Regions from separate parts of the Sinorhizobium sp. CCBAU 05631 genome, predicted to be linked through region 3. Evidence: predicted binding sites of a transcription regulator. Region 3 holds the regulator's gene; each other region holds the start of a gene.

Region 1 (10,693 bases), on a different replicon from region 3:
GGCCTGATCGCCGCGGAGGACGGGCTTGCCCGGCTCGATGAACGCGCCGCCCGCCATGCCATTGCCGAGGGGTTTCGCGAACGCGGACAGTTCTTCGACGCGGCGGCGGCTCTCTGGGTGGCAGGCGAACTCGTCCATGTCGAGGATCTCGTATTACACGATTCGCACATGGATGCGCGAGCGCCTTCTCACGAATTGACGATCGCCCATGGCGTGTTGCGGGCCCGGCGCCGCCTGGAACTGGCCGAGCCCGGCTGGGCGTTGACCTTGCCGGGGATGAATGCGCTGAGGGGAGACAAGGGCGCTGCCGCCGCGAATGAAGCAATCGCACGGGATGCCCGGCCGAGCCCCGACGGGGCATCGGAAGCGGCGGACGATGCCGACGACAACCCGCTCGCCGGCGAATTCGCCGAGCTCGACGCGGCCATTGCCCGGTCGCAGCGGCTCCTCGAATTTCACTCCGGCAGCCTAGCCGAAGGCGGTCCCGCATTGTCCCTGCAGCGGGCGGCTGAGCCTCGAGGCCAGCTCGGCCTGCTCTTCGATGAGGATTGGGACGAGACGGCGCGGCTCGATGCGTGGCGGAAGATCCTCGCCGCCGCCGACCCCTTGCCCGCCTGCCTCGGCGCCGCGGTGCTCTTCGACGCCTGGGAAAGGATCGAGCCGCTGCGCCGCCAGCATTGGCTCGGCGCGCTGCTCGTCGGCGCCTATCTTCGCTCGCGCGGCAAGGTCGCCTCGCACGTGCTTGCCTTCAACACCGGGCTGAAGACGATCCGCCACGAGCGGCGCCGCTCGAAGGACCGGCTGACGCGCCTCAATGCCTTTCTCGAGGCTATGGCGATGACGGCCGATCTCGGCCTCAAGGAGCTCGACCGGCTGTCGCTCGCCAGGACGCAGATGGAGATGCGGATCAAGGACAGGCGCTCCAACAGCAACCTCCCCCGGCTGATCGATCTCGTCCTTTCCCGGCCGGTCGTCTCGACGACGATGATCGCCCGGCATCTCGGCGTCACCCCGCGCGGCGCGCTCAATCTGGTGCGCGAGCTCGGAGTGCGCGAGATCACCGGCAGGGGACGCTATCGCGGCTGGGGCGTGATCTGACGCCTCGCGTAAAGCGCCGGCTACTTTCGCTGCAGATTGATTTCGCTGGTGACCACCCGATTGCCGGATCGCGGATCGACGTCGACGGTCACGAGCTTCATGCCGTTCTCGCCCACCTTCTGCAGCGTCAGGTTGGCGCGGCGGTCGCCGTTCACCTCCCGCGCCCAATGGATAGTGAGGTTGATGGCGCTGCCGCGGCGCTTGCCGGTCAGCGTTGATTTGCGGCCGCTCGGTCCGACATAGGTGCCGCTATAGTTGACACCTGTAAACTGAAGGTCCGCGCCGATCGAGCGCGATACGACGATAAGGCCCCGGCATGTGCCGCGCATCGACAGGGCGGCATCGGTCGCCTGCGAATCGAAGTTGCAGGAGACATTGATCGGCGTCCTGTCGACGCGAACCCTCACCATGCCGCCCCCGGCCCATTGCCCCTCCAGTGATCCGAGAAAAGCCGATTCATCGGCTTGAACCGTGCCCGCGGGGAGGGACAGCATGGCCGCGACGAGTAGATGCCTGATCATCGATGAGTGCCTCCCCCAATCGTCCGAGGCTGGACGTGTTTCCCATCCGGTGCAACGCGCCGTCCGGCCGGAAGTTCCCCGGCGAGGATACTATCATCGAGCACCGCCTGGCAGGACACATCCTCAGGGTGATGGTCGGACGGCGCATCCGCAACCATCCGCGGCGGGTGCGTGACTATTTTGCGAATTTCTTCGCGCCGGCAACGCAGGCGACGATCGCAAGCGTGGCGGCGAGCATCGCCCAGCTCACCGGTTCATCGAGCAAGGTCGCGGCCAAGGCGAGCCCGAAGAAGGGCTGCAGCAACTGCAACTGGCCGACGGCGACGATGCCGCCCTGAGCCAGGCCGCGATACCAGAAGATGAAGCCGACCAGCATGCTGAAGACGGAGACATATCCGAGACCCAACCAGGAGGCGGGGCGCAGGTCCTCGAAGCTCGCGGGCATGGTGGCAAGCGCCAGTCCCAGCATGACGGGAAGCGACAGCACGAGCGCCCAGGAGATCACCTGCCAGCCGCCGAGCTTGCGGGACAGCTTCGCACCCTCGGCGTAGCCGAGACCGCAGGCGAGAATGGCGGCAAGCATCAGCAGGTCGCCGACCGGGGAGGCGGAAAACCCCTGACGCAGAGCGAAGCCGACGACGATGACGCTGCCAAGTCCGGAGAAAAGCCAGAAGGCCGGCCGCGGCCGCTCGCCACCACGCAGCACGCCGAAGATCGCGGTGGCGAGCGGCAGCAGCCCGACGAACACGATCGAGTGGGCGGAGGTCACGTGCCGGAGCGCCAGCGCCGTCAGCAGCGGGAAGCCGACGACGACGCCGAGCGAGACGATGCCGAGCGGCAGCAGATCGCCGCGCTCGGGCCGCCTCTCGCGGAAGGCGACGAGCAGCCCGAAGGCGAGCAGCCCGGCGATCGTCGCGCGCGCCAGCGTCAGGAAAATCGGATCGAAATCCATCACCGCGATCCGCGTCGCCGGCAGCGAGCCCGAGAAAATCAATACGCCCGCCATGCCGTTCATCCAGCCGCTCGTGGTTCTGTCCATGCCATGCTCCTTTCGCCCCTGTCGGCGCCATCTCTATCGGCTGAGGCGGCTGGCGCTTCCAGAGACGGTGAAGTACAGTTTCGGCGAACTGTCATGCAAAAGGAACCGGTACAGATGAGGCCGCAGACTGTCGACGCCGATGGCGAGACGCTGATCGCAAGGGTGATGGCGACGGTAAGGAACCGGATTGCCGGGCGCAGCCTGACACCCGGCGCCCGGCTGCCGTCGATCCGTGCCTTCGCGACGAGCTTGAAAGTTTCCAAGTCGACCGTGGTCGAGGCCTATGAGCGGCTGGCGGCCGAGGGGCTGATCCGCTCGCGGCCAGGCTCCGGTTTCTTCGTCGCCGCGCCGCTAGCCCCCTTGTCGCTTGCCGAACTCGGCCCGCGGGTGGAGCGCGAGGTCGATCCCCTGTGGATCTCGCGGCAGGCGCTCGAGGCGGATGTCAATGTGCTGAAGCCGGGCTGCGGCTGGCTGCCGGCCGAATGGATGCCGGAAGAGGGGCTGCGCCGGGCCTTGCGGTCGGTCGCGCGGGCAAGTGCCTCGACGCTCGTCGACTACGGCCCGCCGCTCGGGCTCTTGCCGCTCCGCGCGCTCCTTGCCCGCCGTCTGGCGCAGCACGGCATCGAAGCCTCGCCGGAGCAGATCATGCTGACGGAGTCCGGCACCCAGGCGATCGACCTCCTCTGCCGCTTCCTCGTCGAGCCGGGCGGAACCGTGCTCGTCGACGATCCGTGCTACTTCAACTTTCATGCGCTGCTCCGGGCGCATCAGGCAAAAATCGTCGGCATTCCCTATACGCCGGCCGGGCCGGACATCGAGCGCTTTGCCGCGGCGCTCGAAGAACACCGGCCGCGCCTCTACATCACCAATTCCGCCCTCCACAATCCGACCGGCGCGACGCTCACGCCGCTTATCGCCCACCGCCTCTTGAAGCTCGCCGACCAGGCGGGACTGACGATCGTCGAGGACGACATTTTTGCCGATTTCGAAGAGGCGCCGGCGCCGCGGCTTGCCGCCTTCGAAGGGCTCGAGCGGGTGGTGCATATCGGCAGCTTTTCGAAGTCGCTGTCGGCGGCGGTGCGCTGCGGCTTCATCGTCGCGCCCCGCCAATGGATCGAGCCGCTCGCCGATCTGAAGATCGCCACCAGTTTCGGCGGTCCCGGATTTGCCGCCGAGCTGGTGCTGACGCTGTTGAAGGACGGCAGCTATCGCAGGCACATGGAGACGGTGCGGCAGCGATTGTCGCGGGCAATGGCCGAGACGATCGGAAAGCTCCGGGCGATCGGCATTCAGCCCTGGATCGAGCCGCAGGCGGGCATGTTCGTCTGGTGCCGCCTGCCGGACGGCATCGACGCGGCGGAGCTCGCCCGAAGGGCGCTTGCCAGAAACATCGTGCTCGCCCCCGGCAATGTCTTCAGCCAGGCGCAGACGGCCGGCAATTTTCTGCGCTTCAACGCGGCACAGTCCGAGGACGAGCGGCTGTTTCGCGAGCTGTCGGCTCTTCTGCGCCGGTGATTTCGACCGGCGTCTTCATGATGATCTCGCGCGGGTCGGGCGTCGCAATGCCGGCTGCCTGGAAGGCGTCCCAGAGCGCCATGAACACCTGGCCGCGGATGTTCGTCAGGCCGTTGGCCGGATCGGAAATCCAGAATCTCAGCTTGAAGGTAAGCGACGAGCCGCCGAAACCGGTCAACCAGCAGACCGGCTCGGCATAGGCGCTGGCGACCCGCGGCACGGTCTTGGCGGTTTCGATCGCAAGCCGGGCGACCTCGTGCGGATCGCTCTTCGGCGACGTTTCGAAGGCCACGTCGATGCGGACATAGTCGCTGGAAAACGACCAGTTCACCACCTGCTCGGAGATGAAGTCCTCGTTCGGGATCAGATACTCCTTGCCGTCGCGGGTGATGACGGAGACGAAGCGGGAGCGCAGGTCGCGGATCGAGCCGAAGGTTTCCCCGAGCGTGATCGTGTCGCCCGGCTTGATCGACTTGTCGAGCAGGATGATGATCCCGGAGATGAAGTTGGAGACCACCTTCTGCAGGCCGAAGCCGATGCCGACGCCGACGGCGCCGGAAAAGACGGTGAGCGCCGTCAGATCAATGCCGGTCGCCGACAGCGCGATCGTGCCGGCAAGCACGATGAGCCCGATCTTGATCAGCTTGCTGATCAGCACCTTCAGCGACGGCGTCAGGTCGGCGGATTTCTGAATCCAGTTCGACGACATGTTGCCGGTGAGAACGGCGAGCCAGATCATTGCGGCGGAGAGCACGATCGCCTTCAGTACGAGCAGCAGCGAAAGACGAACGGCACCGAGATTGACGGCGGCATTGTCGAGCGCTGTCAGCACCGGGCGATCCAGCCCGAGCGCGTAAAGCGCGAAGTAGAGCCAGCCGAGGACGGCGACGACGCGCGCCAGCGTCTGGTTGCGGATGATCCGGGTCAAGACCGCGATGATGAACCAGGCGGCGACCAGCGTCAGCACCGTGCCCACCAGCCAGCGATAGGACGGCCAGCCGTAGCGCGACAGCACGACGTCGGCGATCCACAGCCAGACGATCAGGAACAGCCATTTGAGCCGCCGCATGAAGGCGATGATGACGCGCAGCAGGTCCGGATTTCCCCTGATCATCCGGGCGCGGGCTTCGAGCGCCGGCTCCAGGCGCTTAGCGGCGAGGCCGCAAGCGAAATAGCCGACGACGATCACGGCGCACTGATAGAGCGTCCATTCGTTGAGCACAAACCGCTCGAGCCACGCCGCGGTGGCATTGATGGTCTCGACGAAATCCATCGTCTCTGTCTAAATTCTTGTGCTGCCTGTTCCGGTACGAGGACGGGGCATGGAACAAGCGGCGGCCGTCGGGCGCCCTGAAAAGGCGCACTGCGCAGACATATAATTAACCGGGCAGGGAATTTGTTCAATTCGTCCCACGCAGCAAGGGCTCGAATGCGGATGGCCACCCCCTCTAGCCTGCCGGCCATCTCCCCCCACAAGGGGGGAGATTGGATGTGGCACGCTTTGCACCTCGAGCGAAGCGTTCCGCTTACAGAAGCGGCAAGGTCGGAGCGAGGGGCCGGCCGCAAATGATCTCCCTCCTTTTTGGGGGAGATGGCCGGCAGGCCAGAGGGGGGTGCTTCAGCCACGGCCCCGAGAGCGCCCAACTGTCATTCGCCTGTCATCTTGCGATGATGTTTATCCGGAACTCAACTTCGTCGGAATCGCGGTTCGTTGCCCGGGTAAATGATGCTCATCTTGTTCGTCGCCGGTGCCTTCCTAGCCATCAATCTGTTGAGCCTGATGATAGCGGGCTGGCGGATCTGGCCGCGTCTCGGCCCGCAGCCGCGGACGACCTATCGACCGCCGGTCTCCCTCGTCATCCCGCTCTGCGGAATCGAAGAATTTTCCCGGGAAACGCTTGAAAGCGCGTTTCGCCTGGATTGGCCGGAATACGAAGTCATCTTCTGCGTCGCCGATGCCAAGGATCCGTTGATTCCGCTGATCGAGGCCGCGCGCCGGCGCCACCCGGGCATTCCCGCGGCGATCCTCATCGGCGACGACCGGATCAGCGCCAATCCGAAGCTCAACAACTGCGTAAAGGGCTGGAATGCGGCCGCGCATGAATGGGTGGTTCTCGCCGATTCGAACGTGCTGATGCCGGCCGACTATCTCGTTCGGCTGATGGCGGCGTGGCGGCCCGAGTGCGGGCTCGTCTGCTCGACCCCGCTCGGCTCACGCCCGAACGGCTTTTGGGCCGAGGTCGAGTGCGCCTTCCTCAACGCCCACCAGGCGCGCTGGCAATATGCCGGCGAGGCCCTCGGCTTCGGCTTCGCCCAGGGCAAGAGCATGCTCTGGCGCAAGAGCCTGCTGGATGCCAATGGCGGCATCCAGGCGCTGGCGGCGGAGATCGCCGAGGATGCGGCCGCAACCAAGCTGGTGAGAAGCCTCGGCCTGAAGGTGCACCTCGTTTCCGCGCCGTTCGACCAGCCGCTCGGCACAAGGACGTTCCGCGAGGTCTGGGCCCGGCAGTGCCGCTGGGCGCGGTTGCGGCGCGTCACCTTTCCGCAGTTCTTCGCGCCGGAAATTCTGGCCGGCGTCGTGCCGCCGCTCCTGCTGTCGGCGATCGCCGCTGTCGCTGCGGGTCACAGCGTGCCCGCCGTCGCCGCTCTTGTCGCAACCGCCGCCTACCTGCCGGAATTTTTGCTCGTCCATCGCAAGAACTGGCATCTCTCCCGCTGGTCGCTCGTCGCCATGCTCACCCGCGACCTGCTGCTGCCGGTCATCTGGGTCCGCAGCTGGTTCGCCGGCAGCGCCGACTGGCGCGGCAACAGAATGTCGATCGGCTCGCAGGAGTCGCGGCTGGAAACGGGTGAGCTGCCGCTGGTGGTGAGTACGTCGTAGGGAGCTGGCGCTGGTCAGAAACGCCCGGGAAATATGCTCATTCGGGCGCAGAGCGCGTGCAATTCCCGGTCCGTTCTTTTTTCAATGTCGCGCATTGCGAGGCTGAACGGTTGCTGCGGAGCTTTGCCGGAAAGCAGCGGCAGCTTGCGGCCCTGAGCCGACTTTCGGCGTCACGGTGTCGAATGTCCGAAAGTTGCCAGGACAGTCATTGCCCAGGCAGGACGTCTGCGCCCATTGGCACCGGGTTGCGAGTGCTCGACATTGTGAGCATTCACGATTGCCGGCGAACAAATGGCGAGCGATGATCTCACCCAAAGTCGCTCTGAACGGGACCCCGAAAATTTCCTCTTCCCTGTGTCTTCCTGTTATTGTGGAGACGAGGAGATGGCCCTGTGAGCGAGAACCGCAAGCTAGCGGCGATCCTGGCTGCCGACGTGGTCGGGTACAGCCGGCTGGCCGGCGCAGACGAAGACCGTACTTTGGCCAGGTTGCGGGCGCTGCGCAGCGACCTGATCGATCCGACCATCGCCGTGCACAACGGACGCGTGATCAAGCGCACAGGCGATGGGGCGCTGGTCGAGTTCCGCAGTGTAGTAGACGCCGTGCGCTGCGCCATTGAGGTGCAGAACGGTATGGTCGAGCGCAATGCCGGCGTGCCGCAGGACCGCCGCATCGAGTTCCGGATCGGAATTCATCTCGGCGACGTGGTCGAGGAAAGCGACGGCGACCTGATGGGCGACGGCGTCAACATCGCCTCGCGTCTGGAGGGCGTCGCTGCGCCAGGGGCCATCTGCCTATCCGAGGATGCCTATCGCCAGGTCAAGGCGCGGCTTGACCTCTCAGTCAGCGATCTCGGCAACACGCAGCTCAAGAACATCGCCGAGCCGATCCGGGTGTATTCGCTGCGTGTCGGCACCACCGAGGCAAAGGCAACCGCGACCTCACAGCCGGTGACAAGCCGGCCGACGACGGAACTGCCGCCGAAACTGTCGATCGCCGTGCTGCCCTTCGCCAACATGAGCGGTGATGCCGAGCAGGAATATTTCGCCGACGGAATCTCCGAAGACATCATCACATCTCTCTCAAAGCTGCCGCAGCTCTTCGTCATCGCCCGCAATTCGTCGTTCACGTTCAAGGGCAAGAACGTTCACGTGCAGGAGGTCGGCAGAAACCTCGGCGTACGCTACGTGCTGGAAGGCAGCGTCCGCAAATCGGGAAACAGGGTGCGCATCACGGCGCAGCTTATCGACGCAGCCTCGAGCGGACATCTGTGGGCGGAGCGCTTCGATCGCGACCTCACCGACATATTCGCGGTGCAGGACGACGTCACGCAGCAGATCGTTGGCGCACTAGCGATCAACCTGACGGAGGGCGACCGGCAGCGGCTGGCGCCCGAGCACACCGGCAACATTGAGGCGTATGACTATTTCCTGCGTGGCCGAGAGCTGTGGCACCGGCTGACGAAGGAGACGAACGTCGCCGCCCGGGACCTTTTGCAACGTGCAATCAAACTGGACTCGAATTTCGCCTCGGCCCACGCGTTCCTGGCCCTCACCCACGTACTCGACTATTTGAATGGATGGAGCCCGTCACCGCCGAATTCGCGCGAGCAAGCGGAAGAGCTTGCGACGCGGGCGGTAGCGCTGGATGATCGCGATCCCAGGGCGCACTGGGCGCTGAGCATCGTCGAATTGTATTCGCGACGGCACGACGTGGCCATCAGCGAGGCCCAGCGTGCGATAGTCCTCAATCCGAACTTCGCTGAAGGGCACGTCAGCCTGGGCGAGGCACTGAATTACTCGGCCAGGGCCGACGAGGCACTCAAGCATTTCGATCGGGCGAAGGTCTTGAACCCATATTTTCCGGATGTGCTATTGCACTTCCAAGCCTTGGCGTCGTTTCACCTGGGAAGGTACGAACAGGCGGTTGGCTTGCTAAAAGAGCGGCTGACCCGCAATCCCGTTACCGATGTCTCGCGCGCGCTCCTGGCAGCGAGCTACGGCCATCTGGGCCGTTTCGACGATGCCCGCGCGGCTTGGCAGGAGGTGTTCCGGGTCAATCCCGACTACTCCCTCGAATACCGTCGCAAAGTGTTGCCCTACAAGAACCCCGACGATTTCGAGCTAGTCGTGGACGGGCTTTGCAAGGCCGGCCTGGTGTAATTTCAGGCCGGGCGAGTGTCCGGTCTTGCACCTTCTGCAGCCACTCGCTCAAGGAGGAGCAATGACCGGTGCTGGCGCAAAGGGGAGAGAGGCCGCAATGGCCAACCCAAAAATCCCCCATCCCCTCAATCCTTCGGCAACCCCTCAGGCCTCAAATACTTCTTCAGCGCCGCAATCCTGAAGATCGCATTTGCCGCACCGTAGCCGCGATAACCCCTCCGTTCGATGATTTCGAAGAAGAAGCCTTCGCCATAGGTGGGGCTGTAGAGCTGGAAGAACTCGCCGTGGTCGTCGCGGTCGTAGAGGATGTTTTCGGCCTTCAGCCGCTCGACCAACTCGGCATCGAGGCCGAAGCGGGCCTCGACGTCGTCATAGTAGTTGGGCGAGATCGGCAGGGACTTGAAGCCGTTGGCGCGCAGGGCCTGAGCAGTCGCGAAGATGTCGTCGGTGGCGAAGGCGAGGTGCTGGACGCCGGAGCCGAAGGTTTCGGCGATGAAGCGGCCGGCGAGCGTGTTGCGGTTCTCGGCGCCGTTCAGCGTCAGGCGCAGCGTGCCGGCGTTGTTTTCGACCACTTGGCTGCGGACGATCCCGGCCGGATCGATGATGTCGACCATCGGCGTCTTCTTGGTGTCGAGCAACGAGGTGTAGAACAGTAGCCAGGTCAGCAATTCCTCGTATTTGACGGTCTGGGCGACGTGGTCGATCACGGTGAGGCCGGCCGGCGCCGCCGGGGCGCCGTCGGTCACCGGCTCGAATTCGATCTCCCAGATTTTCGCGAGCTCGGATTTGTCGTCGAGGAAATAGATCAGGCCGCCGCCGACGCCGCGGATCGCCGGCACCTTGAGCTCGCCCGGCCCGACGGCCTGCTCGAAGGGCTCGGCGCCGAGGGCGCGGGCGCGTTCGGCGGTCGCCGCGGCATCGTCGACCGAAAGGCCGAAGGCATAGGCCGAGGTGCCGTGCACCAGATAGGAGGCGTTGGCAAAACCCTCGCGCTCGGTGTTGATCACCAGGTTGACGGCGCCCTGGCGGTAGACCAGCACCTGTTTCGTCCGGTGCCGCGCCGCCTTCCGGAAGCCGAATGTGCGGATCAGCGCTTCGAGCTCGCCCGCCTCCTCTTCGGAAGCGGTGAACTCGACGAAGGCGACGCCCTTCACGTCGACGCGCGGCGGCATGTCCGGGACCGGCAGCCGGATATCCGGCTCGGCGCGCTTCACCTGGTCGCCGAGATAGATCAGCGAGCGGTAGCCGTCGACGGCGATCGCATTGGCATTGCCGCCGCGAAACTGGTCGTTGAAGATTTCCAGCGACAGATAGCCGTCATAGCCGGTCGCCGCCACCGCGCGGGTAAACTCGGTCACCGGCAGGTCGCCTTCGCCGGGCATGTTGCGGAAGTGCCGGCTCCAGTAGAGAAGATCCATGTCGATCAGCGGCGCATCGGCAAGCTGGACGATGAAGATCTTTTCCTTGGGAATCGAGC
Region 2 (10,693 bases), 650 kb from region 3:
ACGCTCCACCATTACGGCGATGCCATCGCTGTTCGGATGCATGCCGTCGTCGAGTTGCAGTCCTGCTTTGGTTACGACTCCGTCGAGGAAGAAAGGGTAGAAGGCGAGTTTGTGTTCCCTAGCGAGGTCGGAATAAATCAAATTGAAGCGCGCGCCGTAGTCGCCACCCATGTTCGGCGGCGCCATCATGCCGACGAGCAGCACCGCAATGCCGCGCTCCTGGAGCCGGTCAATCATAGCCTCGAGGTTTTTGCGGGTTTCCTCGGGCGAGACGCCGCGCAGCGCGTCATTGGCGCCGAGTTCGAGGATCACGCCCTTCGTTCCGTCAGGCACCGACCAATCTATGCGGGCGAGACCGCCCGAAGTCGTGTCGCCGGAGACGCCCGCATTCGCGATCGTGACATCGAAGCCCTTGTCCTTGAGCGCCTTTTCAAGCCGGGCGGGGAAAGCATCCTCCGGCGGAAGCTGGTAGCCGGCCATCAGGCTGTCGCCGAAGCCGACGAGGCTGAGGCTTTCGGCCCGGGCTGCCGCCGATAACGCGATTGTCATTGCAACGCTCAAGAAAAACGGGAGAAAATCTTTCAATCGCATGCTTCCGTTCCTAAATCGGCGGGCAATCTTTTCGTCAATCCATTCTTCTTTCATATAGGGTCGTTCCGCGTGGCAAAAACCATCATCGAACTGAAAAATGCGGACCTGACCCTCGGCGAGGCGGCAGCCTCGGTGCACGTGCTGAAGGGCATGAGCCTGACCATCAATGCCGGCGAATCCGTCGGCATCGTCGGGCCGTCCGGCTCGGGAAAATCGACACTCCTGATGGTCATGGCCGGCCTCGAGCGCCTCGATCGCGGCGAGATCGTCATTGACGGCACGGCCCTGCACCGGATGAGCGAGGACGAGATCGCCGATTTCCGCGGCCGCAATATCGGCATCGTTTTCCAGTCCTTTCATCTGATCCCCAATATGACGGCGCTCGAAAACGTCGCGGTGCCACTGGAACTCGCCAATGTCCGCGACGCCTTCGGCATCGCCCGCCGAGAGCTAGTCGCCGTCGGGCTCGGCGAACGGCTGACGCATTATCCGGGACAGCTTTCCGGCGGCGAGCAGCAGCGCGTGGCGATCGCCAGGGCGCTGGCGCCGTCGCCGAAACTGCTGATCGCCGACGAGCCGACCGGCAATCTCGATGCCGAGACGGGCCGGCAGATCGCCGACCTGCTCTTTGCCGAGCAGCGCGAGCGCGGCATGACCCTCATTCTCGTCACCCATGACGCGGCCCTCGCCGGGCGCTGCTCCCGGCAGGTGCGGGTCCGTTCGGGCGAGATCGTCTCCGGGGCCGAGGCCGCGCCGCTCGCCGAACCGGCCCGTCCGGAGGCCGCATCCGCATGAGCGCAGCCACGGTCATCCGCCGCCTTCGCCCGTTCCTCGCCCTTCGTCTGGCGCTCCGGGAGATGCGCGGCGGTCTCAAGGGCTTCTATATCTTTCTTGCCTGCATCGCGCTCGGCACGGCGGCGATCGCCGGGGTCAATTCGCTGTCGCAGTCGATCAGCGCGACGATCGCCTCGCGGGGCCAGGAGATCCTTGCCGGCGATATCCGCTTCGAGCTCAACAACCGCCTCGCGACGCCCGAGGAGCGCGCCTTTCTCGAGGGCTTCGGCGACGTTTCGGCATCCGCCGGCTTGCGCTCGATGGCGCGCCTTCCGGACGGGTCGAACCAGGCGCTCGTGGAGTTGAAGGCCGTCGACGGCGCCTATCCGCTCTATGGCGCGCTTGAAAGCGAGCCGGCAGGGCCGCTTGCCGAACTCCTTGCGAAGGATGGCGATGTCTACGGTGCGGTTGCCGCGCCGCTGCTCCTCGAGCGGCTCGGCATCGCCCCGGGCGCCGAGATCCTTCTCGGCAATGCGCGGATCCGCGTCAATGCCACGATCATTCGCGAGCCGGACGCACTGTCCGACGGATTCGGCTTCGCGCCGCGGCTGATGGTGTCGGCCGAGGCGCTCGCTGTTTCCGGCCTGGTGCAGACCGGCAGCCTCGTCGAGCACGCTTACAAGATCAGGCTCGCCGATCCGTCGCGTGTCGCCTCGATCCGGACGGAAGCGCAGGCGCGTTTTCCCACAGCCGGCTGGTCGATCCGCACCAGCAGCAATGCCGCCCCGTCGCTCAACGCCAACATCACCCGCTTCTCGCAGTTCCTGACGCTCGTCGGGCTGACAGCGCTGATCGTCGGCGGGGTCGGGGTCGGCAATGCGGTGCGCTCCTATCTCGACGGCAAGCGCGGCGTCATCGCCACCTTCAAATGCCTCGGCGCGCCGGCCTCGCTGGTGGCGACGGTCTACCTCGCACAGATCCTGATGATCGCCTCGATCGGCATTGCCATCGGCCTCGCGCTCGGTGCCCTGATCCCATTCGTGGCGGCGCAGTTCCTCGCCGACGTATTGCCGGTGTCGACATCCTTCGAGCTCTATCCCTCGGCGCTTGGCCTTGCGGCGCTCTTCGGCTTGCTGACGGCGCTTGCCTTTGCGGTCCTGCCACTCGGCCGGGCGCGCCGGGTGCCGGCCACCGCCCTCTTCCGCCAGCAGGGTTTCGAGCCGAGCGGCTTTCCCGCCTGGCCCTATCTCGCGGGCGCGCTCGTCTGCCTGGCGGCGCTCGCAGGCCTTGCCGTCTGGACCGCCTATGACCGCTACATCTCGCTGATCTTTCTCGGCGCGATCGCCTTTGCCTTCGTCGTCCTGCGGGCCGTTGCCTTCCTCATCGGCTGGCTGGCGCGGCGCAGCCCGCGCGTCCACTCGCCGGCCCTGCGGCTGGCAATCGGCAATATACACCGGCCCGGCGCACTGACGCCGTCGGTGGTCCTGTCGCTCGGGCTGGGCCTCGCGCTTCTGGTCACGCTCGCGCTCATCGACGGCAATCTGCGGCGCGAGCTGACCGGCAGCATGTCGGAGCGCGCGCCGAATTTCTTCTTCGTCGACATTCAGGGTCATGAGATAGACGGCTTCCGGTCGCTGCTCGGCAGGGCGATGCCGAAGGGCAAGATCGTCGAGGTGCCGATGCTGCGCGGCCGCATCGTCGCCCTCAACGGCCAGGACGTGAACAGCCGCACCGTGCCGCCCGGCGGACAATGGGTCTTGCGCGGCGACCGCGGCATCACCTACGCGAAGAACAAGCCGGAGAATTCGACGCTCACCGCGGGCGCATGGTGGCCCGCGGATTACAGCGGCGAGCCGCTCGTCTCCTTCTCGGCCGAAGAGGCCGGCGAGCTTGGCCTGAAGCTCGGCGACACGGTCACGGTCAACGTGCTCGGCCGCAACGTCACCGCCCGGATCGCCAATTTCCGCAATGTCGAGTGGGAATCGCTGTCGATCAATTTCGTCATGGTCTTCTCGCCCAACACCTTTGCCGGCGCGCCGCATGCCTGGCTGGCGACGATCATCGACCCGGATGCCACGGCGGCGGAAGAAGCGGCGGTGCTGAAATCCGTCACCAACACCTATCCCACGATCACCAGCGTTCGCGTCAAGGACGCGCTCGACATCGTCAACACGCTGCTCGGGCAGCTTGCGACGGCAATCCGCGCCGCGGCCGCCGTGGCGTTGATCGCATCCGTGCTGGTGCTCGCCGGCGCGCTTGCCGCCGGAAACCGGGCACGCATCCACGACGCGGTGGTGCTGAAGACCCTCGGCGCCACCCGGGGAACCTTGATCCGCGCCTTCAGCTACGAATATTTTATTCTCGGCGTGGCCACCGCCGTCTTCGCGCTCCTGGCAGGCGGAGTTGCGGCCTGGTTCGTCGTCAGCCGCATCATGACGCTGCCGTCGAATTTCCTGCCGGACGTGGCCTTCGCTACGATCGCCGTTGCCCTCGTCGTGACGGTCGGCATCGGCCTTGCCGGGACCTGGCGCATCCTCGGGCAGAAGGCCGCGCCGGTCCTACGCGAACTGTAGCGGTGGCGATTAACCGTTAATCACCCGTGTTTGATCGCCCAAAAGCCCGGCTTTGCTCGATTCAGGCCCGGCCGGGTCTTGTGCGGCGCGGCTTTCACCATCATATTTATCCACAGGCATGCTGGAGCCCCGCAGCGGCGCCTGGGCGTGAGCTGGCACAGACACCCGCCGCCCGACACCGTAATTCCAACCGGGGCTTAAAGAGGAAACAATGGCTGATCTGAGAAACTACCAAACCCGAATGTCGCCCGCCGGCGCTCAGGCGGGTGCCGTGATCGATGAAGGCCTTCGCGCTTACATGCTGAAGGTCTACAACCTGATGGCCCTGGGGCTGGCGATCACCGGCGTGGCAGCTTACGGGACCTATGCGCTTGCCGTCTCCAATCCGGCATTCGCCCAGCTCATCTACGCCTCGCCGCTGAAGTGGGTCGTGATGCTGGCACCGCTTGCGCTGGTCTTCTTCATGAGCTTCCGCATCAACTCTATGAGCGTTTCCGCCGCCCAGACGACGTTCTGGATCTACGCGGCGCTGATGGGCCTTTCGTTGTCCTCGATCTTCCTGGTCTTCACCGGGCAGAGCATCGTGCAGACGTTCTTCGTGACGGCCGCCTCGTTTGGCGCCCTGTCGCTCTACGGCTACACGACGAAAAAGGATCTGTCGGGCTTCGGCACATTCCTGATCATGGGCCTGTTCGGCCTGATCATCGCGTCGATCGTCAACATCTTCCTTGCTTCGTCGGCCCTCGGCTTCGCGATCTCCGTGATCGGTGTTCTGGTCTTCGCCGGCCTGACCGCCTACGACACGCAGAAGATCAAGGAAATGTACTTCGAGGCCGATGACGTCGCGGTTGCCGGCCGCAAGGCTATCATGGGCGCGCTGACGCTCTACCTCGACTTCATCAACCTGTTCATGTTCCTGCTGCAGTTCCTGGGCAACAAGAACGAGTAGTCGGGACTGGATTGACGAAGAAGGCGGCTTCGGCCGCCTTTTTTGTTGCGCCGAATCTTGATCGGTCCGGCCGCTTCATGCGAATGCTGCAGCAGTCCCAACAACGAAAAATCTCCCATGACCTTCACGCTTCGCGACGCCGTCGCCGCCGATCTTCCCGCCATCACCGAGATCTACCGCGAGTCGGTCCTGAACGGTGTCGCGACCTACGAGGTGACGCCGCCCTCCGAGGCGGAGATGGCGCTGCGCTTTTCGACGATCACCGGCAGCGGCTATCCCTATATCGTCGCCGCGGACGAGCAGGGCAGCGTGCTCGGCTACGCCTATGCGTCGGCCTTCCGCACCCGGACCGCCTATCGGTTCCTGGTGGAGGATTCGATCTATCTGGCGCCGGAATCGCGCGGCCAAGGCATCGGCAGGGCGCTGCTCGAGGAGCTCGTCAAGCGGTGCACCGCGCTCGGTTTTCGCCAGATGGTGGCGGTGATCGGCGGCGCCCACCCCTCCTCGATCGCCGTTCATCGCGCCGTCGGCTTCGAGCATCAGGGAACGATGAAGGCAACCGGCTTCAAGCATGGGCGCTGGCTGGATACCGCGATCATGCAGCTTCCTCTCGGCGAGGGGACGGACACCCTGCCCGCCGAGGGCGCCTATCCGGATACGCTTTACCGGAGCTGATTGCCCCTCTCCTCGGGTTAAACCCGAGGACTAACCCTCTCCCCGTACGCGGGTAGAGGGACTGGAGCCGGCGCGGCATAGTCCTTCGCCCCGCTTGCGGGGAGAAGGTGCCGGGAGGCGGATGAGGGGCAATTCCAAATGGAGACGCTGCGTTATGTCTCGACGAGCTTCAGCACCTTGTCGAAGACTTTGAGGACCTGTGCCAGCTCGTGGCCGCGCTTCAGGATCGTGCCTTGAGCGTTCAGCACGCTGTAGGCACCCTGTTTGGCGGCGAGTTTGGGGTTCTTCTCGATGCGGTAGAGCGGGACTTCCCCGGCGCGCTTGAACACCGAGAACACGGCACGGTCCTTCAAATGGTCGATCGCGTAGTCGCGCCATTCGCCCTCACCGACCATGCGGCCGTAGAGTCTCAGAACGAGGTCCAGCTCACGGCGGTGGAAGGTGACTGGTGGGGGGTTTTTGGCTTGCTTGTATTCGTGAAAATCGACGACCACATTCGATGTGGTCTGGCCCTGGTGACGCGCTTCGCCCTCCGGCAAATCCGATTGATCGGTCATCGGCAATTCGGCCTTCTGATGTGACAGGACCATGACAGTGTGCCTGACGAGAGACGAAAAGCAAGCCGGAAGCTGTTGGCAAGGCGGGCAATTCTTGCCCTTGCCGCAATTCAGTCAAATCGCCGCCCCAATTCACCGCAAAACTCCGACCGCTGCCGGACGAGTCGTTGCCACCGTATGTCCGGACAGGTTGTCATGCTGCGGGAGGTTTCCAAACGCAGACATGACCGGTTCGGTCCGGTAACTTCGAACCCTCAGCCCCAGCCCCTCGATGCTGCCGGGCCGAACCATCCCTCCGCCTCGAATTCGGCGCGTGCGCTCGCATCTGCCCCTCATCCGGCTGCCGCCACCTTCTTCCCGCAAGCGGGGCGAAGGGACGATGCCGCACCCGCTTACGTCCCTCCACGAGCAGACAAGGGGCAAACTCCTGACCGGAGCCCTTCGCGTCGCTACAGCTTGCCTTGCGGGCCGGCGAGAAGGGTTGCGGCGCCGATGATCGGGCCTGGCGTTTCCGCATCCTTCATCGATTGCAGCAGGATGGCGCAGCCGCTATTGCCGCGCCCCTCGATCAGCACCGAGGCGGGGAGCGTGAACTGGGCGGGCTTGCCGTCCCACATGCCGATGGTCTGGATATCCTTGACCGCGTGCCAATAGGCGATTTCTTTGCCCTTGTTCTCGCCTCTTTCGACTTTGACCTCCCGGGCCCGGTCGAAATAGACGACGACGACATTCGCCTTGCCCTCACCGGCGCCGACCTTGATGGAGATTTCCTCGCCGCCGATCGTGGCATCGACCGCCACGGCGAGCCCGCCGCCGCCGGCGCTCATCGTCGCCAGACGGGACTTGACCGCCTGGAGGTCGGAGCCGTTCACGTGATCGCGGCCGTTCAGAACCACCTGTGGCGTGTAGACGCCACTGCGGCCGAGCATGCGGGCATAGGCATACTGCCGCTCGGTGTTTTCCTTGGTGGCAAGCGTGTCGGCCCAGCCGAGATAGTTCCAGTAATCGACGTGATAGGCGAGTGCCACGACCTCGCCCTCGTCGATAAGCGCCTTCAAGGCGGCGTCGGCGGGCGGACAGGACGAACAGCCCTGGCTGGTGAAAAGCTCGACCACACCCTTGAACGCCTTGCCGTCGTCGGCCGCCGCCGTTCCGCTGATGGCACCGAGCAGGCCCATGGTCAGGGCCAGGCGGCGGAGCATTGGCAGCAAGGCGAAAGTCATGGCGTCACTTGTATTTGTCGGGCGGGCGCTTCCATCAGGGGAGTACATTACATACGACGGGCCGGTTTCAACAGAAAGTCACGTTGGAGTGACCTGCGGGCAGGCTGGGGAAAACGTCGACGGACATAAGCGGCGGCAGTTAGCGCAAAAAAAGAGCCGGGGCATCGGCTGATGCCCCGGCCAGATCGTTGAAGCAGAATGCGGACGGCCGGTTCAGGCCGCGAGATCGCGCAGAACCGTCTGCAGGATGCCGCCATTATTGACGTAGGTGACCTCGTCCAGCGTGTCGATACGGCAGATGAGCGGCACTTCCTTCACGGAACCGTCGCCATAGGAGATCTTGGCGACGCGCCTTTCGCGCGGCTGGACATTGGCGAGGTTGTCGATCGTGACGACCTCATCGCCCTTCAGGCCCAGCGAATCCCAGGTCGTGCCCTCTTCGAAGACGAAGGGGATGACGCCCATGCCGACGAGATTCGAGCGGTGGATGCGTTCGAAGGACTGGGCGATCACGGCCTTGACGCCGAGAAGGTTGGTGCCCTTGGCCGCCCAGTCGCGCGAGGAGCCGTTGCCGTATTCGACGCCGGCGAAGATGACGAGCGGAACGCCCTCTTCCTTGTACTGCATGGCCGCATCGTAGATCGACATCTCTTCCTTGGACGGATAGTGGATGGTGTAGCCACCTTCCTTGCCGTTCGGGCCGAGCATGTGGTTGCGGATACGGATATTGGCGAAGGTGCCGCGCATCATCACTTCATGGTTGCCGCGGCGCGTGCCGTACTGGTTGAAGTCGGCAACGGTCACGCCATGGCCGAGCAGGTAGGAGCCTGCCGGTGAGGCGGCCTTGATCGAACCGGCCGGGGAAATGTGGTCGGTGGTGATCTTGTCGCCGAAGAGGCCGAGGACGCGGGCGCCCTTGATGTCGGAAATACCGGCGCCCCTCTTGCCCATGCCCACGAAATAGGGCGGGTTCTGCACATAGGTCGAGGCCTCGTCCCAGGCATAGGTCTGCCCGGCCGGAACCTGGACGGCCTGCCAGTTTTCGTCGCCCTTGAAGACGTCCGCGTATTTGGTCGCGTAAAGTTCGCGGGTCACGTATTTGAAGATGAACTCCTGGATTTCCTGCGAGGTCGGCCAGATATCCTTCAGGTAGACCGGCTTGCCGTCCTTGTCTTCGCCGATCGGCTCCTTGGTGAGGTCCTTCTGGACCGTGCCGGCGAGTGCGTAGGCGACCACAAGCGGCGGCGAGGCGAGGTAGTTTGCCTGGACGTCCGGCGAGATGCGGCCTTCAAAGTTGCGGTTGCCGGAAAGAACGCCGGCGGCAATCAGGCCCTTGTCGTTGATCGTCTTCGAGATCGGCGCCGGCAGCGGGCCGGAGTTGCCGATGCAGGTGGTGCAGCCGAAGCCGACGAGATTGAAGCCCAGCGCATCGAGGTCCTTCTGCAGGCCGGACTTCGCCAGATATTCGCCGACAACCTGCGATCCGGGCGCCAGCGATGTCTTCACCCAAGGCTTGGTCTTCAGGCCCTTGGCGACCGCGTTGCGGGCAAGCAGGCCTGCGGCGATCAGCACCGACGGGTTCGAGGTGTTGGTGCAGGAGGTGATTGCCGCGATCGCGACGTCGCCATGGCCTATGTCGAAATCCGTGCCTTCGACGGCATAGCGGTTCGAAAGCTGACCGGGCTTCTTGTAGTCGTTTTCGAGCGCGACGGCAAAGCCGGAGGCGATGTTTTCAAGCGCGATGCGGCCCTCGGGGCGCTTCGGGCCGGCCATCGACGGCACGACGTCGCCGAGGTCGAGTTCCAGCGTGTCGGTGAAGACGAGGTCCGAACCGTCGCCCTCGCGCCACATCCCTTGAGCCTTGGAATAGGCTTCGACCAGCGCGATGCGCTGTTCTTCACGACCGGACATCGTCAGGTAGTTGATCGTTTCGGCGTCGACCGGGAAGAAGCCGCAGGTGGCGCCGTATTCCGGACCCATGTTGCCGATGGTGGCGCGGTCGGCGAGCGTCATGTTGTCGAGGCCCGGGCCGAAGAATTCGACGAATTTCGAGACGACGCCCTTCTTGCGCAGCATCTGCACGACGGTCAGCACCAGGTCGGTTGCCGTCACGCCTTCCTTGAGCTTGCCGGTGAGTTTAAAGCCGATGACTTCCGGCAGCAGCATCGAGACCGGCTGACCGAGCATCGCTGCTTCCGCTTCGATGCCGCCGACGCCCCAGCCGAGCACGCCGAGGCCGTTGATCATCGTGGTGTGGCTGTCGGTGCCGACGCAGGTATCCGGATAGGCGGTGATTTCGCCGTTCTCTTCGCGGGTCCAGACCGTCTGGCCGAGATATTCCAGATTGACCTGGTGACAGATGCCGGTGCCGGGCGGCACGACGCGGAAGTTCTTGAACGCCTGCTGGCCCCATTTCAGGAAGCGGTAGCGCTCGCCGTTGCGCTGATATTCGAGTTCGACGTTCTTGGCAAAGGCCTGCGGCGTGCCGAATTCATCGACGATGACCGAGTGGTCGATGACGAGGTCGACGGGAACGAGCGGGTTGATCTTCTCCGGGTCGCCGCCGAGAGACACCATGGCGTCGCGCATCGCCGCGAGGTCGACGACGGCCGGGACGCCGGTGAAGTCCTGCATCAGCACGCGCGCCGGACGGTAGGCGATTTCGTTTTCCGCAGTGCCCTTGTCGCTGAGCCATGCGGCGACGTTTTCAATGTCCTTCTTGGTGACCGAGCGGTCGTCCTCGTTGCGCAGCAGGTTTTCCAGCAGCACCTTCATCGAATAGGGAAGCTTGGAGACACCGGCGAGGCCGTTCGCTTCCGCTTTCGGCAGGCTGTAATAGACATAATCCACGCCGTTGACCGTGAGCGTGGAGCGACAATTAAAGCTGTCTAGGGATTTGGACACTGGAAATACCCCGTTCCGTCTGATCGCCAAAAGCTGACGTACGAACGCCCGAGCGCCTGTGAAGCGCGAAATGGGATGCGGGTGCGGCCATTTCCGCTGTCCGTACGTGGAATGTCATTCCATGTTCGGCGCTTGGATGAAATTCACGCCGACCGCTGGCGTGTTGGCCGCCTTATAGATAATTTCTCCAATTCGTGCCAGACCAACCAAGGTCCAATCGGAACTTTTTTTGCTCTGCGAAAAAGAGCGTCAAGGAAAGCTTAAGATCGATGCGCCTGCTGGTTGAGGGTTTGAGTGCGAGGCGAGGCGAAGACTTGATTTTCAACGATATTTCCTTTTCGCTTGCAGCCGCGGAGGCGCTCGTGGTGACGGGGCCGAACGGCTCTGGAAAGTCGACCCTGCTGCGCGTTCTTGCGGGTCTTCTTCGTGCCGAAACGGGGAGGATAT
Region 3 (10,693 bases):
AACAGCCGCAGCACGTTCTCACCGGCCGGCACGGCAAGCAGCTTCTCGGCGCGGATCGCCTTCAGGAAGTCGGCGGAAGGCACCTTTGCCTTGATGCCGAGCATCAGGCCGTCGCCGCGGATCTCCTCGATCACGTCGGGGAAGCGATCCTTGAGCGAGGCAAGCCCCTGGCGGAACACCAATCCCACGTCGCGGACATTCTCCAGGAAACCATCGGCCAGGACGACATCGAGCACCGCATTGCCGACCGCCATCGCCAGCGGATTGCCGCCGTAGGTGGAGCCGTGGGTGCCGGCCACCATGCCGGCCGCCGCCGCTTCCGTTGCCAGGCAGGCGCCGAGAGGGAAGCCGCCGCCGATGCCCTTGGCGACGGCCATGATGTCCGGCTTGATGCCCGACCATTCATGCGCGAAGAGCTTGCCTGTGCGGCCGACGCCGCACTGGACCTCGTCGAGGATCAACAGCAGCCCGAACTCGTCGCAGAGCGCGCGCAGTTCCTGCATGAATTCTTTCGAAGCGAGGCGAATGCCGCCCTCGCCCTGGATCGGCTCGACCAGGATTGCAGCGGTCTCGTCGTTGATCGCGGTCTTGACGGCGGCGATGTCGCCGAACGGCACCTGATAGAAGCCCGGAGCCTTCGGCCCGAACCCTTCGATGTATTTCTGCTGGCCGCCGGCGGCAATCGTCGCGATGGTGCGGCCGTGGAAGGCGCCTTCGAAGGTGATGATGTGGAACCGCTCCGGATGGCCCTTGGCGAAATGGTAGCGGCGCGCCGTCTTGATCGCACATTCGAGCGCTTCCGCACCGGAATTGGTGAAGAACACTCGATCGGCGAAGGTGACCGCCGTCAGCCGCTGCGCCAGGCTCTCCTGGCCGGGAACATCGTAGAGATTGGACACATGCCAGAGCTTCTCCGCCTGCGCTTTCAGCGCTTCGACGAGATGAGGATGGGCATGGCCGAGCGAAATGACCGCGACGCCGGCTGCAAAGTCGAGATAGCGGGTGCCGTCTTCGGCAATCAGCCAGACGCCCTCGCCTCGCTCGAAACGCAACGGCGCACGCAGATAGGTGTCGTAGAGCGGCGTTGTTGCGGCCATGATCAGCATCTCCTTCGTCATCGGCATCGCTGTCGGACGTATCGGCCCGACAAAAATCAAAAATGCCGCCTTTCGGCGGCGCAGGCACTATTCCCATATCGCGGCGCAATGTCAACAAAACCAAGGCTTGCAACAGTCGCGCCGGCCCGGATTCCGCACCGCGAAAAAATCCCGATGCGGGGCTTGCAAAAATGCAACTATCCGACAGCAAGTTGGGGAAAACTGCGAAATCGATTCGGCGCGATTCCGGCGACTCTTGCCACGGAGTCACCCGGCCGGTAGGTTAATATTCAATTACTAGACGCATGCGGCGGACCTAGTCACCAAAATAGTTATCGCGTTGTAACTCCGGGGCTTTTCCGGAGAACGGTGATGGATTCTGCCATCCCAACGCCGAGAACGGGGAGTGCAGACATGAACTGGACGGACGAGCGGGTTGAGAAGCTGAAGAAGCTATGGTCCGAGGGCCTAAGCGCGAGCCAGATCGCGGCGCAGCTGGGAGGCGTCAGCCGTAACGCGGTGATCGGCAAGGTTCATCGGTTGAGCCTGCCAGGCCGCGCCAAGGCCGGCGGAGCGACAGCGGCGGCTCGTCCCAAGCGGACGACCTCGGCGCCCCGCGCCCCGAACTACGCGGCACGCGCCGTGACCCGGACGGTTACCCGCGCTGCCGGCACGGCCGTGCTCAAGGAAGAGGTCGCCGTCGATCTGGTGGCGGAGCAGGATCTCGCACTCGACACCAACATTGTCGTGCCGATGTCGCGCCGGCTGGAACTCACCCAGCTGACCGAGCGGACCTGCAAATGGCCGATCGGCGACCCGCTCAAGGAAGAATTCCACTTCTGCGGCAACGACTCGCCGGAATCCTCCCCCTATTGCAGCTACCACGCTCGCCTCGCCTACCAGCCCTCGGCCGAGCGGCGCCGCGCGCGCTGATCGGTCGGAGCAATAACAAATAACGCATGAAGGGGCCCGTCGGGCCCCTTATCACTTTGGAACGCCGGAAGAGCAGCGCAAGCGTCAGCTTTCCAACGAATAGCCGGCGCCGCGCACCGTCCTGATCACATCGGGCATATTGGAGAAATTCAGAGCCTTGCGCAGCCGGCCGACATGGACGTCGACCGTTCGCTCGTCGACATAGATGTCGTGCCCCCAGACGCCGTCGAGCAGCTGCGAGCGGGAGAAGACGCGGCCTGGCGAGGCCATCAGGAACTCCAGGAGCCGGAACTCCGTCGGGCCGAGCCTCACTTCGCGGGTGCGACGATGCACGCGATGGGTTTCGCGGTCGAGCTCTATGTCGCCGCAGCGAAGCACCGTCGACAGCACTTCAGGCTTCGCTCGCCGGAGCATCGCTTTGACCCGCGCCATCAGCTCCGGCGTCGAGAACGGCTTGACGACGTAGTCGTCGGCACCGGTCGCAAGGCCTCGCACCCGCTCGCTTTCCTCGCCGCGCGCCGTCAGCATGATGATCGGCAGCCGCTCGGTCTCCGGGCGCTGTCGGAGACGGCGGCAAAGCTCGATGCCGGAGACGCCGGGCAGCATCCAGTCGAGGATGAGAAGGTCGGGCAAGCGCTCCTGCAGGCGGATCTCCGCTTCGTCGCCGCGAAAGATCGTATCGACCTCGAAGCCCTCAGCCTCGAGATTGTAGCGCAGCAGCACGCTGAGCGCTTCCTCGTCCTCGACAACGGCTATCTTCGGCAACATTCAGTTACGACTCCTTGCCTAGATTCATGATTGGCGGGTGTCCCCTCAGTCGGTGACGGATCCGAGCGTTGACGTCATGTCGTCCTTCGGCCGCTCGCCCTGCGGCTGGGCGCCCGTCGCCATGTAGTAGATGGTTTCGGCGATATTGGTGGCGTGGTCGCCGATACGCTCGATGTTCTTGGCGCAGAAAAGGAGATGCGTGCAGGGGGTGATGTTGCGCGGATCCTCCATCATGTAGGTCAACAGCTCGCGGAACAACGAGGTGTAAATCGCGTCGATCTCCTCGTCGCGTTCGCGGATGCTGTTTGCCTTCTCCGGCGAACGCGAGGCGTAAACGTCGAGGACCTCCTTGAGCTGGATCAGGGCGAGTTCGGCGAGGTGCTCGAGACCGCGCGCCAGCTTGCGCGGAATGCCGGAGCCGGCAACCGCGATGACGCGCTTGGCAGTGTTCTTGCCGAGGTCGCCGACGCGCTCGAGATCGGCGGCGATCCGGATCGACCCCATGATCTCGCGGAGATCCGCGGCCATCGGCTGTCGCTTGGCGATGGTGACGATCGCCTTTTCGCCGATCTGGCGCTCGGCGTCGTCCAAGATTGCATCGTCGGAAATGACCTTCTGGGCGAGCGCCAGATCGGAATTCACCAAAGCCCGGACGGAATCCGCCACCATCTGCTCGGCCTGGCCGCCCATCTCCGAGATCCGGCGCGTCAGATATTTAAGCTCTTCGTCGAAGGCTGTCGTTATGTGGGGGTGAGACATCTACGGTTCCTCGAGGGCGCACTCTTCGCGGTGGGTTTTCGGGCGATCAGCCGAAGCGGCCCATGATGTAATCCTGGGTGCGCTGGTCGTCCGGATTGGTGAACATCTTGTCGGTGTCGTTCTCCTCGACGAGATTGCCGAGGTGGAACATGGCGGTGCGCTGCGAGACGCGGGCCGCCTGCTGCATCGAGTGGGTCACGATGACGATGGTGAAATTGGCGCGCAGCTCGTGAATGAGCTCTTCGACCTTGGCCGTGGCGATCGGGTCGAGGGCCGAGCAGGGCTCGTCCATGAGAATCACTTCCGGGCTGACGGCAACGGCGCGGGCGATGCAGAGGCGCTGTTGCTGGCCGCCGGAAAGACCCGTCCCCGGCTCCTGCAGGCGGTCCTTCACCTCATTCCACAGGCCCGCCTTCCGCAGGCTCGTTTCGACGATCTCATCGAAATCGGCCTTCGTGCGGGCCAGGCCGTGGATGCGCGGCCCGTAGGAAACATTCTCATAGATCGACTTTGGGAACGGATTGGGCTTCTGGAAGACCATGCCGACGCGGGCGCGCAGTTCCACCACGTCGATCGACGGATCGTAGATGTCGTCCTCGTCGAGGGTGATCCGGCCGGTGACCCGGCAATTCTCGATCGTGTCGTTCATGCGGTTGAGCGTCCGCAGGAAGGTCGACTTGCCGCATCCGGAAGGACCGATGAGCGCCGTCACGGTATTCTCGCGGATATTCAGGTTGACGTCGAAGAGCGCGCGCTTCTCGCCGTAATAGACCGACACATCCTTACCGATCATCTTCAAGGGCACCGTGTTCATTTTCTGGTCCAGAGCCTTTTCGACTGCAGCTTCCGACATGATGTTCATAGTCCTTACCCCACTACCAGCGACGCTCAAAGCGACGCCGCAACAGAATTGCGCCGAGGTTCATGATGACGAGGAAGATCAGCAGGATGATGATCGCCCCCGAGGTACGCTCGACGAAGGCGCGCTCAGCCTCGTTCGCCCACATGTAGATCTGCACGGGGAGCGCCGTGGACGGTTCGAGCGGCGAGCCCGGATAGTCGACGACGAAGGCGACCATGCCGATCAGGAGCAGCGGCGCCGTCTCGCCGAGGGCGTGCGCCAGGCCGATGATCGTGCCGGTCAGGATGCCGGGCATGGCAAGCGGCAGCACATGGTGGAAGATCGTCTGCATCTTCGAGGCGCCGAGGCCGAGCGCGGCGGAGCGGATCGACGGAGGCACGGCCTTCAGCGCGGCGCGCGTCGCGATGATGATCGTCGGTAGCGTCATCAGGGTCAGCACGAATCCACCGACGAGGGCCGCCGAGCGCGGCATGCCGGCGAAATTCACGAAGACGGCGAGACCGAGAAGGCCGTAGACGATCGACGGCACGGCGGCGAGATTGTTGATGTTGACCTCGATCAGGTCGGTCAGCCGGTTCTTCGGCGCGAATTCCTCGAGATAGATCGAGGCGGCGACGCCGATCGGCAGCGACAGGACGAGGACGATCAGCATCATATAGGCAGACCCGACCAGCGCCACGCCAACGCCGGCCGCTTCCGGGCGGCTCGATGCGCCGAACGTGAAGATGCCGGTGTTGAAGCTCTTCTTCAGCACGCCGGCCTCGGCCAGCTGGTTCATCCAGGCGACCTGCTGGTCCTTGACCTTGCGCTTCGATTCGTCGACCGTGAGGTCGATCTGGCCCTTGAAGGCCGAATCGATGTTCGCGTCGGCGAGCAGCGTCACCGGGATCGTCTTGCCGATCACCGAAGGGTCGGCAACGACAATGTCACGCAGCTGCGTGCGGACGCTGTCGGAGACCATGTCGTTCGCCTGTTTCACAAGCGGCCGCTTCTTCGGGTCGATGCCGAGCTGCTTGACCAGGGCGTCGCGGACGAGCACCGGATAATTGGCGGTCATCAGTTGCTTCGGATCGGTCGCGCGCTCGTTCTTCGGGTCGATCACCTTTTCGGAAAACTCGATCGGCAGCGTGATCGTCGTCTGCTGGAAGGCCGTGTAGCCTTTCGAGACAACACTCCAGACAAGGACCGCCAGGAAGAACAGGCCGATAACGATGGCGCTGATGCCATAGGCACGGAACCGGCGCTCCGCGGCGTAGCGGCGCTTTATGCCGATGTCGCGGCGGCTTTCGGCGGGACGGGTCGAGACCCTTACCGTGGGAGAAGCAACGTCGGTCATTCGTACTGTTCCCGATATTTGCGCACGATGTAGAGCGCATAGATGTTGAGGCAGAGCGTGATGACGAAGAGTGTGATGCCGAGCGCGAAGGCGACCAGAGTCTGCGGCGAAGTGAACTCCAGGTCGCCGGTCAGCTGGTGGACGATCTTGACCGTTACCGTCGTCATCGGTTCGAACGGGTCGAGCTGCATGCGCGCGGCGACGCCGGCAGCAAGCACGACGATCATCGTCTCACCGACCGCGCGCGAGGCGGTCAGCAGCAGCGCTCCGACGATGCCGGGCAGTGCGGCGGGAAGAATGACCTTCTTCACCGTCTCCGAGCGCGTCGCGCCGAGCCCGAGCGAGCCGTCGCGCAGCGCCCGCGGCACCTGCGTGATGATGTCGTCCGACAGCGACGAGACGAACGGAATGAGCATGATGCCCATGACGATGCCAGCGGTCAGCACGCTCTGCGCCTGAATGAAATTCTGGTAGTTGCCGGTGATGAGGCCGTTCAGCTGCGTCGAGATGTCGCGCAGGAACGGGCCGACTGTGACGAGCGCGAAGAAGCCGTAGACGATCGTCGGGATGCCCGCCAGCACCTCCAGCAGCGGCTTCGCAATAGACCGCAGCCGCGGACTGGCATACTCGGCCATGTAGATGGCGGCGAACAGGCCGATCGGTACAGCAAACAGCATGGCGACAAAAGCGATATAGAGCGTACCGCCGAGAAGCGGCAGCAGGCCGAACTGGCCGGAGGCGCCCTCGCTGCCTGCCGCGGCGAAGCGCGGATCCCAGACCGTGCCGAAGAAGAACTCCATCGGCGAAACCATGCTGAAGAAGCGACCGGCTTCCGACAACATCGAGCCGATGATGCCGATCGTCGTCAGGATCGCGATCGACGAAGCGACGACGAGCGAGCCGAGCATGACGCGCTCGACCTGATTGCGGGCGCGAAAGCGGGTGGTAACGTTGCGGATTGCATAGAGGCCGCCGGCGATGGCGACGAGCAGCACGACGGCGCTCATCAGCCAGCGGCTGTAACCGCGCATCGTATTGAACTGCTCAGCCGCCTCGACCATGTACGGCTCGCCTTCACCGGCAAGCGCCACGCCCTTGGCGGCGAGCGTTTCGCGCAGATTGGCCGAACCGGTCTTGACTGCCTCGATTTCCGCGGTGTCGAGGCGTTTAAGCCCCGTGGCGACCGCCTTCACCTGGCCGAGCGCGAGCTGCACTGCCGCGTCGCCCTGACTTTGGACCGTATCAGGGAGCGCCGAGCGAACGGCGGAATCGACATGAAGCGGCGAGGCGATCAGCCATGCGGCAAGCACCAGGACCGCGGGCAGCACTGCCCAGATGGCGACATAGCTGCCATGGTAGCCCGGCAGCGAATGCAAGGTGGCAAGCTTGTTGCCGGACTCGGCAAGCGAACGGGCGCGGCCGGCAAAATAGGCAACAAATCCAACTAAAGCGATGATCAGGAGAAGAAGCGAGGTGCTCATCGGCACGTCTCCACGGCAGGGCCGCCAAAAAATCCAACTATGCAAGGTCCCGGCGCAGCGGAAAGCTGCACCGGGACCGGTCTTGATCAGAGCAGATTGCCAGCTTCGAAGGTCTTGCGGATTTCTTCGCGCTCGGCATCCGGAGCAGCAACCAGGCCGTATTCGGCAAGCGGGCTGTCGGGGCCGATCATCTGGTCGTCGACGAAGAACTCGACATATTCCTTGAGACCCGGAATGACGCCGAGATGCGCCTTCTTGACGTAGAAGAACAGCGGACGGGAAACCGGGTACTCGCCGGAGGCGATCGTTTCGGTCGACGGTACGATGCCGTTGACGGTCGCGACTTTCAGCTTGTCGGCGTTGTTTTCGTAGAACGACAGGCCGAAGACGCCGATGCCGCTCTTGTTGGAAGCGATCCGGGCGAGCGTCTCGGTGTAGTCGCCGTCGATGTCGACGGCGAGGCCGTCCTTGCGCACGGCAACGCACTTGCTGTGCTGCTGCTTTTCATCGCTGACGGCAGCCTTGATGACGTCCTGAGCGCCGGAGGCCTTGCAGCCCGCAGCGAGGATCTTCTCTTCGAAGACTTCGCGCGTACCATGCTTCTGACCCGGGATGTAGGCGGCGATTTCGGCATCCGGCAGCGAAGCGTCGACTTCCGACCACTTCTTGTAGGGGTTGGCAGCGAGCTTGCCGTCGACGACGACTTCAGCGGCGAGCGCCTTGTAGAGGTGCTCCGGCTTCAGTGCGATATCGGCATTGCCGGCGTCCGTCGCGAAGACGATGCCGTCGTAACCGATCTTGACTTCCTGGATCTCGGTCACGCCGGCTGCCTTGCAGGCCTCGATCTCGCTGTCCTTGATCTTGCGCGAGGAATTGGCGATGTCGATCGTGTCTTCGCCGACGCCCTTGCAGAATTCCTTCAGGCCGGCGGAAGAGCCGCCGGATTCGACGACCGGGGTCTTGAAGTCCGGGAATGCCTCGCCGAAGCTTTCGGCGACGATCTTTGCGTAGGGAAGAACGGTCGAGGAGCCCGCGACCTGGATCTGGTCGCGAGCGACAGCAGCGCCCGCGAATGCGGCGGATGCAACCAGCGCCGCTACACTGAGTTTAAGGATGTTCATTGATGTTCTCCCGGAATGGGCTCGTGTTGGTGCGCTAGCGATCAGCGCTCTCTCGCCGTTTAATCGGCTGCCCTAGTTAGCCGCCGATGGCTACAGGTTTTATGTCAATTGGGTGAAACATTTATGACAGGCTAAGTCATTGAAGATACTTGGGTATCTATGCTCGTCGCAGCCGACGCACGCTTTTTGTGTCAGAAGCGCACCGTGAAGATCGTGCGCTTGCCGACCTCCGAATGGATGAGCAGGCGCGCCCGGTGGCGGGTCAGGATGTGCTTGACGATCGCGAGGCCAAGGCCAGTCCCTTTCTTGGACCGGCTCGCCTCCACGTTAACCCGATAAAAACGTTCGGTAATTCGCGGCACATGCTCGGCCGGAATCCCCGGCCCATGGTCGGTGACCGAGACCTCTGCCTGACAACCCTCGCCGCCGGTCAGGCGCACCTCGACCTTCTTGCCTTCCTGGCCGTATTTGCAGGCGTTTTCGACGAGATTCTCGAAGACCTCGATCAGTTCGTCGCGATCGCCCCGGACGACGACCGGGCCCTCGGGCACCTCGAGCGAGATCGTCACGTCGAGATCGCTTGCCAGCGGCTGAAGGCTGTCGCGCACATGTCCGAGCAGCGGCACCAGATCGACCGGGTCTTCGGGAGCGATGTGCGATTTCAACTCAAGCCGCGACAAAGACAATAGATCGTCGACGAGGCGGCTCATGCGGGTCACCTGCTCATGCATGATGCCGAAGAATTTCTCCTGCGCCTTCGTGTCGTTCTTTGCTGGCCCCGACAGCGTCTCGATGAAGCCCCGGAGGGAAGCGAGTGGGGTACGCAGCTCGTGGCTGGCATTGGCCACGAAGTCGGATCGCATCCGGTCGATGCGGCGGGTCTGGGAAATATCGCGATAGGTCAGCAGGAAGATTTGCCCGCCGGAAAGCTCGCCGCCGATATCCGCCGGGGCGACGCGGACGACATAGACTGCATCCGAAGGCAGGCGTTCCGCATGTTCGATCTGATTGACCTTTCCCGTGGCGATGGTCTCGCGCACCATGTCGAGTATTCCGGGGGAACGCACCCGCGCCGAAAGATAGCTTTCCGGGGGAATCGCGCCGAAAGCCTTCTCGGCGGCTGCATTCTGGAAAAGGACGGTCTCGTCCGTGGCGATAACGAGAACGGGCATATCGAGCGCATTCAGCACGGGGATCAGCGCGTCGGTGCGCGTGTCGACCACCCTCGGGGCCGCCTCCGGCACCGGCTCTGACGAAGGGACACTTCGTTTGAGGAGCGCTGCTACGAGAACGAGCCAGAAGGCAAGCACCGCCAGCACATGGATACCGGCGAGGGCCGCAAGAATGGCAAGCAGGATCGAGAGGCCAAGAATCCAGCGCTCTGCCTTCAGCTTCGGCTTGAGGCCCTGCCAGAACACCTTCGCGCCATCCAAGACGATACCCTCGCTGTCCAATTGCCGCCTCCCGACCCATGAGGAATTGCAGCCACGTGTTAAGAACGTGGTGGTGACCCGCCAAGGTGGCGCGGCCCTGGCTGGAAATCGACGCAAGCGTTCCAGCCGTCCGCTTCGCCACAAGCTCAGAGATAGCGGCGCTTCATGACATGATTTTCACGACATGCTTGAATCTGCAATGCAATTGTGGCCTCCTCCATTGCATGCCTCCTCAAATCTCAGTCAATTTGAGGATAAAGGGCAGGCAGCGAGCAAAGTGCCTGCAGCGACGCCTGCGCGACTGAACAGATGCACGGCGCGGTAGTGGATTTCACATCAGCGGGAGGAAATCACATGGCTCTCGAACAGATCCCGAATGCGGGGGCACCCGGAAGCCGGGCGGTCGAGCTCGAGATCGGCGGCAAGACACGGGTCTTCGACATCGACAATCCGGAATTGCCGAAATGGATCGACGACGAAGCCTTTTCCTCCGACGACTATCCTTACGAGAAGAAGCTCGACGAGGAGGAATACGAAGAAACGCTGACCAGGCTGCAGATCGAGCTCGTCAAGGTGCAGTTCTGGATGCAGGCGACCGGCAAGCGCGTCATGGCCGTTTTCGAGGGGCGCGATGCGGCCGGCAAGGGCGGCGCCATCCATGCGACCATGGCCTACATGAACCCTCGTTCCGCACGCGTCGTGGCGCTCACCAAGCCCACCGAAACGGAACGGGGTCAATGGTATTTCCAGCGCTACGTCTCGACCTTCCCGACGGTCGGCGAATTCGTTCTCTTCGACCGGTCCTGGTACAACCGGGCCGGCGTGGAGCCGGTTATGGGCTTCTGCACGCCCGAGCAGTACGAGCATTTCCTCAAGGAGGCACCACGTTTCGAGAAGATGATT

The links. The regulator PhoB, encoded in region 3, activates phosphate uptake and scavenging genes when phosphate is short. The targets are predictions, from matches to a motif close to TGTCATNNANCTGTCAT.
Region 1: the regulator PhoB is predicted to act here: its motif matches at 5,819-5,835, upstream of SS05631_RS19525 (ceramide glucosyltransferase).
Region 2: the regulator PhoB is predicted to act here: its motif matches at 6,140-6,156, upstream of SS05631_RS17105 (DUF2794 domain-containing protein).

Annotation. Positions count from the first base shown of each region.
Region 1 covers NZ_CP023064.1:5,773-16,465, forward strand. Annotated here, with positions in the region: gene SS05631_RS19500 (RHE_PE00001 family protein) at 1-1,098, shown strand, start outside; gene SS05631_RS19505 (hypothetical protein) at 1,119-1,619, opposite strand; gene SS05631_RS19510 (DMT family transporter) at 1,795-2,658, opposite strand; gene SS05631_RS19515 (PLP-dependent aminotransferase family protein) at 2,752-4,173, shown strand; gene SS05631_RS19520 (mechanosensitive ion channel domain-containing protein) at 4,109-5,446, opposite strand; gene SS05631_RS19525 (ceramide glucosyltransferase) at 5,897-7,054, shown strand; gene SS05631_RS19530 (adenylate/guanylate cyclase domain-containing protein) at 7,447-9,216, shown strand; gene SS05631_RS19535 (sugar phosphate isomerase/epimerase and 4-hydroxyphenylpyruvate domain-containing protein) at 9,342-10,693, opposite strand, start outside.
Region 2 covers NZ_CP023063.1:3,496,491-3,507,183, forward strand. Annotated here, with positions in the region: gene SS05631_RS17080 (arylesterase) at 1-591, opposite strand, end outside; gene SS05631_RS17085 (ABC transporter ATP-binding protein) at 661-1,386, shown strand; gene SS05631_RS17090 (ABC transporter permease) at 1,383-3,938, shown strand; gene SS05631_RS17095 (Bax inhibitor-1/YccA family protein) at 4,150-4,887, shown strand; gene SS05631_RS17100 (GNAT family N-acetyltransferase) at 5,005-5,562, shown strand; gene SS05631_RS17105 (DUF2794 domain-containing protein) at 5,715-6,119, opposite strand; gene SS05631_RS17110 (thioredoxin family protein) at 6,569-7,342, opposite strand; gene acnA (aconitate hydratase AcnA) at 7,556-10,246, opposite strand; gene ccmA (heme ABC exporter ATP-binding protein CcmA) at 10,516-10,693, shown strand, end outside.
Region 3 covers NZ_CP023063.1:128,736-139,428, reverse strand. Annotated here, with positions in the region: gene SS05631_RS00645 (aspartate aminotransferase family protein) at 1-1,097, opposite strand, end outside; gene SS05631_RS00640 (GcrA family cell cycle regulator) at 1,512-2,030, shown strand; gene phoB (phosphate regulon transcriptional regulator PhoB) at 2,115-2,798, opposite strand; gene phoU (phosphate signaling complex protein PhoU) at 2,844-3,557, opposite strand; gene pstB (phosphate ABC transporter ATP-binding protein PstB) at 3,604-4,419, opposite strand; gene pstA (phosphate ABC transporter permease PstA) at 4,433-5,755, opposite strand; gene pstC (phosphate ABC transporter permease subunit PstC) at 5,752-7,236, opposite strand; gene SS05631_RS00610 (substrate-binding domain-containing protein) at 7,323-8,357, opposite strand; gene phoR (phosphate regulon sensor histidine kinase PhoR) at 8,549-9,811, opposite strand; gene ppk2 (polyphosphate kinase 2) at 10,145-10,693, shown strand, end outside.